DNA from 2 places in the Vibrio fluvialis genome. Region 1 is predicted to be linked to the other one. Evidence: riboswitches for the same ligand, from Rfam matches in the RefSeq annotation. Region 1 holds a riboswitch; the other holds the start of a gene.

Region 1 (4,681 bases):
CTGACAGGCCAATCAGCTTATCTGGGCCGAGCAGCTGGCGCGCCAGCGTGGCGGGCATGTCGCTCTGACCCAGATGTACGCCGTCGGCATCCACGGCCAAGGCCACGTCAACGCGGTCATTGATGATCAGGGGGACGCCGCTGCCGCTCAGCACCGCTTTCACCGCCGCCGCGCGTTCGATAAAAGTCCGCACGTCGCCCTGTTTTTCGCGTACTTGAACCAGCGAAACGCCGCCTGCGATCGCTTGTTTGACCACATGGCACAGGGTGCTCAGATCTTGCTGGTCATCGGTGACCAAATAGAGTGTGTAGGGAGTCATGCCATCGCCTCGCTGACGTCTTCAAAACGCAGTAGTTGCAGCAGCGTTGCTTCATCGAGTTGATGCAACGCATCGAGCAGTTCCATTTGCAGACTACCCGGGCCTTTGGCGCGGCGTGCAGCCAGTTCACCAGCCACCCCCATGATTGCGGCGGCCGTTAAGCCCGTCAGATCGCCTGCAGCGGCACAGGCACCCGTAAGCGCGCTCAGGCTGCACCCCATGCCAGTCACCAGCGGCATCAACTTGTCGCCATTGCTGAGCTGGCACACGTGCGAATCGGTGACGATGAAATCCTGCGGACCGGAAATCACCACATTGGCTTGATAGCGATTCACCAAGGCTTTGGCGGCAGCAATGGCGCTGTGGCTGGAATCGCGCGCGTCGACGCCTTGGCCTTGTGCCGCTTCGCCGGCCATGGCCATCACTTCCGATGCGTTGGCGCGAATGATGAGCGTATCGGCTTTGGCCGCCAGATTGCGCGATGCATCGGTGCGCAGGCGACTTGCGCCGCAGCCCACCGGATCCAGCACCACGGGTTTGTGGTTGCGGTTGGCCGCTTCAATCGCGTATTCCATGCGTGCCAGCCAGATTTCATCCAACGTGCCAATGTTGATCACCAGCGCGCCGGCAAACTGCATCAGTTCGTCCATTTCCTGACGGGAATGCGCCATGATGGGTGAGGCGCCCGCAGCCAGCAACGCGTTGGCGCTGTTATTCATCACGACATAGTTGGTGATATTCACCACCAGCGGTTTGGTGGCACGCAGAGTGCGGAAGGTATCGGCGATCAATAGTGTATTCATGCGATCTCCTGGGCGGAAGTAGGTTGAGCATTCAAAGCAAAGAAATGGTGAACCGGGCCATGGCCGCGGCCAATATCCAGTTCATCGGCATGGGCGATGGCTTGCGAAATGTAGGTTTTCGCCAATTGAATCGCGTCAGTCAGTGCAACGCCTTGGGCCAGATATGAAGCAATCGCCGAAGAGAGCGTGCAGCCGGTGCCGTGCGTATTGCGTGTGGCAACTCGCTCGGCGCGAAAAGTGTGGTGATCGCCAGCGCGGATGAGCCAGTCATCGCTGTGGGTGGCCGACGCCAAATGACCGCCTTTGAGCAGCACCGCTTGGCAAGGCAGCGCACGCAGCGCAGCGAACTGTGCGGCCAGATCCGATTCAGTTTCGGCCAGCGGCAGGCCGGTCAGCGCGGCGGCTTCCGGCAAGTTGGGGGTGATCACGGTCGCCAGCGGCAGCAGCTCGGTTTTGAGGCTGCTGATCGCCTCGGTTTCCAGCAGCAAATCACCGCTGGTGGAAACCATGACCGGATCGAGCACCACAAACTGAGGCTGATACTGGCGCAGTTTACCCGCGACCGCTTGGATGATGGCGCTGTCAGCCAACATGCCGATTTTGACGGCGACGACGTTGAGGTCGCTGAACACGGCGTCCAGTTGACTTTCAACGTGAGCAATCGGAATGGGCAGAATGGCAGACACGCCAAGCGTATTTTGCGACGTAATGGCGGTGATCGCGCTGCACGCAAAGCTGCCGGTGGCAGAAATGGCTTTGATATCAGCTTGAATGCCCGCACCGCCGCCGCTGTCTGAGCCGGCAATAGTGAGAACGATAGGGGTGTTACATTGAATGTCTGATTGAGGCATTTGGGCTCCTAATCTCCGACAATCAGGAACCGGTTTAGCACAGTGGAAGTCAACCGCTGGTGGCTAAACGGCTGCCGGGCTGGCAGCCATACGCTTGGTGATAGTGCCACTTTTCAAAGCGGGAGCATCGCGAAACGTAAATAGTTCCCTACGTCAGTGCTAACTGAATCAGGTTCTACGGGTCTCGCGCCGCTGCCGCAGGGCAGTGGGGGGCGATCTCAGCCTTGTGGCTCCCCGACTATAGGCGTCGATGATAGCAGATGTGTGGCGCTCGGAGCTAGGTTCGTGTGACATTGCCGCTGAACGTGCAGGAATCAGCGGCAACGGGCAGGTTAGAGGCGAATGATGTGGTGACAGGTTTTCTCCAGTGCCACTTTGTCGTGGCTGATCAGCACCAGCGCGCAGCCCATTTCCTGCGTCAATGTGGTCATCAATTGCAATGTGCTGGCGGCCGTCACGGGATCGAGGCGTGAGGTGGGCTCATCGGCAATCAAGAGTTTGGGTTTCATCAGCAACGCGCGCAAAATTGCAAAGCGTTGCAGTTCGCCGCCGGACACTTGAGTCACTTTTCGTCCCAGCAGCTGCATCGACAATTTGAGCTTGGCCATCAGCGGCTCAATGCGGGTTGGGTCGATGGTGTGGCGTTGACACAAATCGCTCAGCAGCGTGTGCAGCGTTGCACTTTTCGGCAGCGCACTTGGCGGATCCTGATACAGCTTGAGCACATCGCCTGTCGCAAACGGTGTGGTGTGCCGCAACGTGCCGCCGGTGGCGCGTTTTAGGCCGACCAGAATGTCCGCCAGCGTGGATTTTCCACATCCGCTGTCTCCGCTGATGCCCAGAATTTCGCCCTGCGCAATGGAAAAATTGAGCTGCTCAAACAGCGTGCGATCGCCGTAATGCATACTCAGGTTTTCTACGTGCAGCACCGGCTCACCAACTGTCGGTAGCGATACGCTTGGCCAGAAACGTGGGTCCGCGGCGATCAGCGCTTTGGCGTAGTCCGATTGTGGCGCGCTCATCACTTGTTGCGCAGGCCCTCGCTCTTGCACCACGCCTTTTTTCATCACGATGATTTCGCCGCCCAATTGCTGCGCGACTTCAATGTCGTGCGTGATGGTCAGCACCGCGCCGCGCTGTTTATGGCTCAGCAACTGCGCGATGATTTGGTCGCGGCGGCTGACGTCCAGGCCTTTGGTTGGCTCATCGGCAATCAGCAGTTCACCACCGGCTTGGGTCGCGCACAAATAGGCCACGCGCTGCGCCATCCCGCCGGATAATTGATGCGGGAATTTCGCCATGTCGTCACCCAGTTCAACGCCCTGAAATGCCGCGTGGGTATGGGTGTGCGCTTGCGCGGGATCGCCATTGACCATCTCGTGCACTTCGCGCACCTGTTCGCCCACCGCCATCAATGGGCTTAGCGCGTACCACGGTTCTTGTGGCAAAACGGCCAGCTTTTTTCCCCACAGCTGTTGGCGAGCGTCGTGGCTGAGGTCGCGCTGCGTGTCGCCAAATAGCGTCACGTCGCCTTGCATGGTCAGCGTTTCCGGCAAGGTGCCGATAATGGCGTTGGCCATCAGGCTTTTACCCGAGCCGGTTTCGCCCAAAATCGTGACCGCTTCACCGCGACGAAGCTCAAATGACAGCGGCTCAACCAAGGTTTGCTCACCGGCTTGAATCGATAACTGCTCGACGTTCAATAACACACTCATGCCTGCTTCCCTCGCGCCAACAGGTGAAAACTCATCACTAAGAAAAACACCACCACAATCGGTTGAACCAGCACCCACGGCGCCTGTTGGTAATAGCGGAACAGCTCTACCATCATCAAACCGAGTTCGGCCGCAGGCGGCTTAAGGCCGACGTACAAAAAGCCAATGGAGGCCAGCGCCAGAATCGCGTTGCCAGCGCCAAAGCAGCCGAGGGTAAACAGGTCGGTGCGCAGCTCCGGCCACAGGTGGCGTTTGAACTGATACCAAACGCCAAAACCGTACAAACGCGAGGCTTCGATTTCGGGTGAGTGCAACAAGCTCAAAGTACGGCTGCGCACGACGCGGAAATATTCCACCCACAATATCAACGAGATGGCGAGATAGAGGATCAAAAACGACCCCGGCACCATGGCGCCAAACAGCAGCACCAGAATCAGCCCCGGCATGGCGAGTAACATATTGACCAACCACGAGAGCGATTTATCCCACCAGCCGCCTTTCCAAGCGGCGGTCACGCCGGCCAGCAAACCCAAAGCGGCCGAGGTGACCACGCTCACTACCGCCATCAGCAGGGAGGTGCTCACGGCGCTCGCTAAGCGGGCGTAGTTGCTGCGGCCATAATGATCGCGTCCCAGCGGCTCTTGCCATGAGGGCGAGGCAAAGGCTTGCGCCAAGGATTGCTGCGCGGGATCGCCGCGGTAAATCAGGGCTTCAAAGGCAGCAAAAACCACCAACGCGGCGAGAATGCTCATGCCTGCCCATTGACTGCGCGAGAACTGTTTCATGCCATCACCGCCTTGGTCGCCAAACGCTGACGTGGGTCGAGCCAGTATTGCGCGACATCGACCAGCGTGTTGATGGCCACAAACAGCAGCCCCATCAACAGCGCCGCCCCTTGAATCATGGGAATATCACGGCGAAAAATCGCGTGCGACAATGCGTGGCCGATGCCCGGCCAAGAGAACAGCGATTCAATCATCACAATGCCTTCGA
Region 2 (4,681 bases), 1.9 Mb from region 1:
AGCACCATAGTGCAGCACCCAATCCGCATCAGGTTGAACGTGAGTAAACCAATTACAGGACAAACTGAGAGTCGTGTCGCCAACAAGTTGCAAATAAGGAGTTGGGCTCACGCCCAACTCGATATGTCCAATCGCAAAGCCCTGTTGTTCGGCGAGCAATAGCACCCGCTGCACTTCTCCCGTCAGTTCAATACACTGAGATGGGATAAGTAATTTCACAATTTATTCCTCAGTCACTGTCTCTGCAGACGCAACCGCTGGGTGATAAAGTTCGGATCCTGAGGCTAAGAACTCCTGAGACTTCTGGCGCATGCCTTCGAGCGGATCGTCGAGCATCTTGACCTGAATGGCTTGTTCGCCGGTGGCCATGTCGGTGTTGGCGTACGTGCGGCGCACTTCCTGCGAGATTTTCATCGAACAGAATTTCGGACCACACATCGAACAGAAATGCGCGACCTTGCCTGACTCCTGCGGCAACGTTTCATCGTGGAACGCACGCGCAGTCACCGGATCCAGCGACAGGTTAAACTGGTCTTCCCAGCGGAATTCAAAGCGCGCTTTAGACAGCGCGTTGTCGCGAATCTGCGCGCCAGGATGCCCTTTGGCCAAGTCAGCCGCATGGGCAGCGAGCTTGTAGGTGATAAGCCCGGTTTTTACATCTTCCTTATTCGGCAACCCTAAGTGCTCTTTAGGTGTCACGTAGCACAGCATGGCACAACCAAACCAACCGATCATCGCGGCACCAATGCCGGAAGTGATGTGGTCATAACCCGGAGCAACATCGGTAGTTAATGGGCCTAAAGTGTAGAATGGTGCTTCATGGCAATGTTCCAGCTGCTCATCCATGTTGGCTTTAATCATGTGCATTGGCACGTGCCCTGGGCCTTCAATCATCACCTGCACATCGTATTCCCACGCCACTTTAGTCAGTTCGCCCAATGTTCTCAATTCGGCAAACTGCGCTTCATCGTTAGCATCAGCAATCGAACCCGGACGCAGGCCATCGCCCAGCGACAGTGCCACGTCATACTTCGCACAAATCTCGCAGATTTCACGGAAGTGAGTGTAAAGGAAGTTTTCTTGATGATGAGCCAGACACCATTTAGCGATAATAGAACCGCCGCGTGAAACAATACCCGTCACTCGCTTCGCAGTCATCGGCACGTAGCGCAGCAGCAGGCCGGCGTGAATGGTGAAGTAATCCACACCCTGCTCTGCCTGTTCCAACAACGTATCGCGCATCACTTCCCAGGTCAGGTTCTCGGCAATACCATTCACTTTTTCCAATGCTTGATACATGGGTACCGTACCAATCGGCACGGGGCTATTGCGCAGAATCCATTCACGCGTTTCGTGGATATTACGCCCGGTCGACAGATCCATTACGGTATCGCCGCCCCAACGGGTTGCCCAAACCAGTTTTTCAACTTCCTCTTCAATTGACGAACTCACTGAGGAGTTACCGATGTTCGCATTCACCTTCACTAAGAAGTTGCGACCGATAATCATCGGTTCCGATTCAGGATGGTTGATGTTGCATGGAATGATTGCGCGACCTTCGGCGACCTCCTGACGAACAAATTCGGGTGTAATGTCTTTTGGCAGGTTGGCACCAAAGTTTTGTCCCGGATGTTGACGGTTCAACTGCTCGTCTTGGTAACGACGACGGCCCATGTTTTCGCGCAGCGCAATGTATTCCATTTCTGGAGTGATCATTCCCTGACGCGCGTAGTGAAGCTGAGTCACGCGGCGGCCCGCCTTAGCACGGCGAATGATTGGCAGGTTACCGTAACGCAGTTCATCCAGTGTATGGTCAGCCAGACGCTCACGTGCGTACTCCGAGCTCATTCCCGCGAGAACTTCGGTATCCTCACGCTCCATAACCCACTGTTCACGCAGCTTAGGCAGCCCCTGATAGAGGTCGATGGTGTAATCAGGATCAGTGTACACACCAGAAGTGTCATACACGCACACTGGTTCATTCGGTTCGTAAACGGGCGCTTCCTTTGTGCCGCCAATCAGGCTATCGGCGAGAGAGATTTCGCGCATTGGCACGCGGATATCATCGCGCGAACCAGTCAGGTAGGTTTTCTTTGAATTTGGGTACGGCTGTACCGAGAGGGTTTCAATAAACTGTTTGGCTTCCAGTCTCGCTTGTTTGCGATTCGACATAGCATTTTCCTTTATTAGGATTTTAGGGATAAATGCTTGGCGGAAAGATGCGACAAGAGGTGATCAGACAGATCTTGGAACTGAAGATACGACGATCCACAGATCGCCAGAGATTGTCTTCTCTTGTTCCCTTCGCAGGTTCTAACCTGATCAGGTTCAACGGATCCCGAATAAACGGTCTCAGCCTTATGGCACTCCGACAAGTGAAGTCATTATAGAGAAGTCATTTCGCTAAACAAGCAGAAAAGTAGAGTTTTTAATCAGCCTCGAATCAACCATTGATACGCAACCCAGGCAGCAGAAATACTCAACAGTACATTGAGCAGTACGTTAAGCCCCATCTTAAAAAAAGCACCTTGTTGCATAAGAAGTACGTTATCCATCGAGAACGTTGAAAACGTCGTTAACGCACCAAGGAATCCCAGACCGACAATCTGACGCCAAGGATAAGGAGCTAACCATTCATTCTCAAAGGCTGCGATTAAGAGTCCCATGATAAAAGAACCGACGATGTTAACGGTCAACGTACCGTATGGAAAACTGCGCCCAAATAGCGTCACACACCATTCAGAGACCAAATAGCGTGAGCAAGCACCAATTGCTCCACCGATTGCAATCAAACCTAAAATTGCCAACTGCCCCATGTACCCTCCCAATTTGTTGCAATCATTGTAATGGCTCACCGTCTAAAAATGAGCCACAACGAGTAAAAAAATAGTTTTCAATAACAGCAATTAGCCTGCCAAAGTGAGGATAAATACAAACGTTACAGGAGTCACTTATTCAAGCAACTTCGATAAAGCCCATCAAGCCCGTTTTCATATGCTCAATAACATGACAGTGATACATCCATCGACCTGGGTTGTCAGCGACAAACGCCGCTTTGGCACTGCCATTTTTACCCAGCAATACGGTATCGGTATGGAATGGCTTTTCCAGCGTTTTTCCATCAAGTTCAAGCACGGTAAAAGTGTGGCCATGCAGATGGATAGGATGGTGATACTGAGTAACATTACGCAGATTGAAAATATAGGTTTTCCCCAACTCCAGCTTTGCCAATGGCTCTGGAATATGGCCAGCACTCATACCTTCCCAAGCCCGTTTATTGACCAGCCAAAAATTCGGCACAGCATGGCCACTCTTATCCGCAGGAGTCACGGCTCCTTCCCATTCAAACACAAAGTCGATTTCCTGCGCCTGATAGAGCTTCACGGGTGCAATAGGATTTAACGGCAGCGATGGGATAGATTTATCACTCGCGAGCCAGGACTCCTCACTGAGGAATTCGCACAGAGGAAAGGCAAACTTACCCTTCATTTGACGCACATAAACCTTATCGCCAGCTTTTGGCGCGATAAAGGCGATATCCAAACGCATTCCCGGGCCTATCTTATGCTGTGTTAGCTGATATGGTGTTTCGATCGGGTTGCCATCAATAGCAATCACCCAAGCGTCAACACCTTCAACAGCGATCGGATAGGTAATAGTGTTATCCACGTTGGCGATGCGAGCTCTCACCGTCGCATTCTGTTTAATTGTGTACTGCGGATTGTGCTTACCATTGACCGTACCCCATTCACCTGGTGTACCCATACGTGCACTGTAACGAGGGATCATTAAATCCTTCCATTGGCCTTTTTTATCAAGATGCCAGTGTTTAAGCATGAGCGCATGCTCTTCATCAAATACAACAGGTTCAGTTTCTTCAACGATGATCAGACCAACCAAGCCCATTCCAAGCTGTTTGACGCTGTTCATATGCGGGTGATACCAAAAGGTCCCGGCATCCGGTGGTGTAAACTCGTAAGTAAAGCTCTCACCGGGCATGATAGGAGGTTGACTAAGGAAAGGAACCCCATCCATCGCGACAGGAATACGCAGGCCATGCCAGTGTATCGTGGTCGGCTCATCCAGCTTATTGGTGAAGTGAATCGTCACCTTCCGCCCCTGGCGGCAACGTATCGTAGGAGCCGGAATAGAACCGTTGAAGCCCAGAACTGATGTAGAGTAACCCGGAACCAGCGATGCTTGTGCCGGCTCAGCCGTCAACTGATAAACATATTCGTCCTCTTCCGATGTCAGTTTAAGCAATGAACACGCAGGTAAAGCGGCGCTAACACCCAACGCAGAACCCAATTTTAAGAAATGACGACGAGAAAGATCCATAATCAGTCCTGATAACAATATTTTCTGGATTGGTAATAAAACTGATTCGCAACAAAATGTAAATGATGCGTTGTTGAAATAGAGAAGGAAAACCAAGTAAACCGGATTTTCCACCTTATTTAGAGATTGATAAGCAATAAAAAAGGCTCCAGCAATCGCTGGAGCCTTTAATAATGGCAGGGGTGGAGAGATTCGAACTCCCAACACGCGGATTTGGAATCCGCTGCTCTGCCAATTGGAGCTACACCCCTAAATTTTGGTCTTCTAGATTGAAGAAAACCCCAGCATTGCTGCTGAGGTCTTAAATAAGTGGCGGAGCGGACGGGACTCGAACCCGCGACCC

The links. A riboswitch is a leader RNA that binds a small molecule or an ion and turns the genes downstream of it on or off. The one in region 1 is predicted to bind thiamine pyrophosphate.
Region 2: linked by a shared signal. The riboswitch ahead of thiC (phosphomethylpyrimidine synthase ThiC) and the one ahead of thiD (bifunctional hydroxymethylpyrimidine kinase/phosphomethylpyrimidine kinase) in region 1 are both predicted to bind thiamine pyrophosphate.

The regions. Positions count from the first base shown of each region.
Region 1 is NZ_UHIP01000001.1:1,067,184-1,071,864, forward strand. Features, by position in the region: gene thiE (thiamine phosphate synthase) at 1-319, opposite strand, end outside; gene thiM (hydroxyethylthiazole kinase) at 316-1,122, opposite strand; gene thiD (bifunctional hydroxymethylpyrimidine kinase/phosphomethylpyrimidine kinase) at 1,119-1,973, opposite strand; TPP riboswitch at 2,102-2,220, opposite strand; gene DYA43_RS05165 (ABC transporter ATP-binding protein) at 2,306-3,688, opposite strand; gene DYA43_RS05170 (ABC transporter permease) at 3,685-4,473, opposite strand; gene DYA43_RS05175 (ABC transporter permease) at 4,470-4,681, opposite strand, start outside.
Region 2 is NZ_UHIP01000001.1:3,015,545-3,020,225, reverse strand. Features, by position in the region: gene DYA43_RS14260 (thiamine phosphate synthase) at 1-219, opposite strand, end outside; gene thiC (phosphomethylpyrimidine synthase ThiC) at 223-2,172, opposite strand; TPP riboswitch at 2,283-2,381, opposite strand; gene crcB (fluoride efflux transporter CrcB) at 2,433-2,816, opposite strand; gene DYA43_RS14245 (multicopper oxidase family protein) at 2,956-4,338, opposite strand; tRNA gene DYA43_RS14240 (tRNA-Trp) at 4,513-4,589, opposite strand; tRNA gene DYA43_RS14235 (tRNA-Asp) at 4,649-4,681, opposite strand, start outside.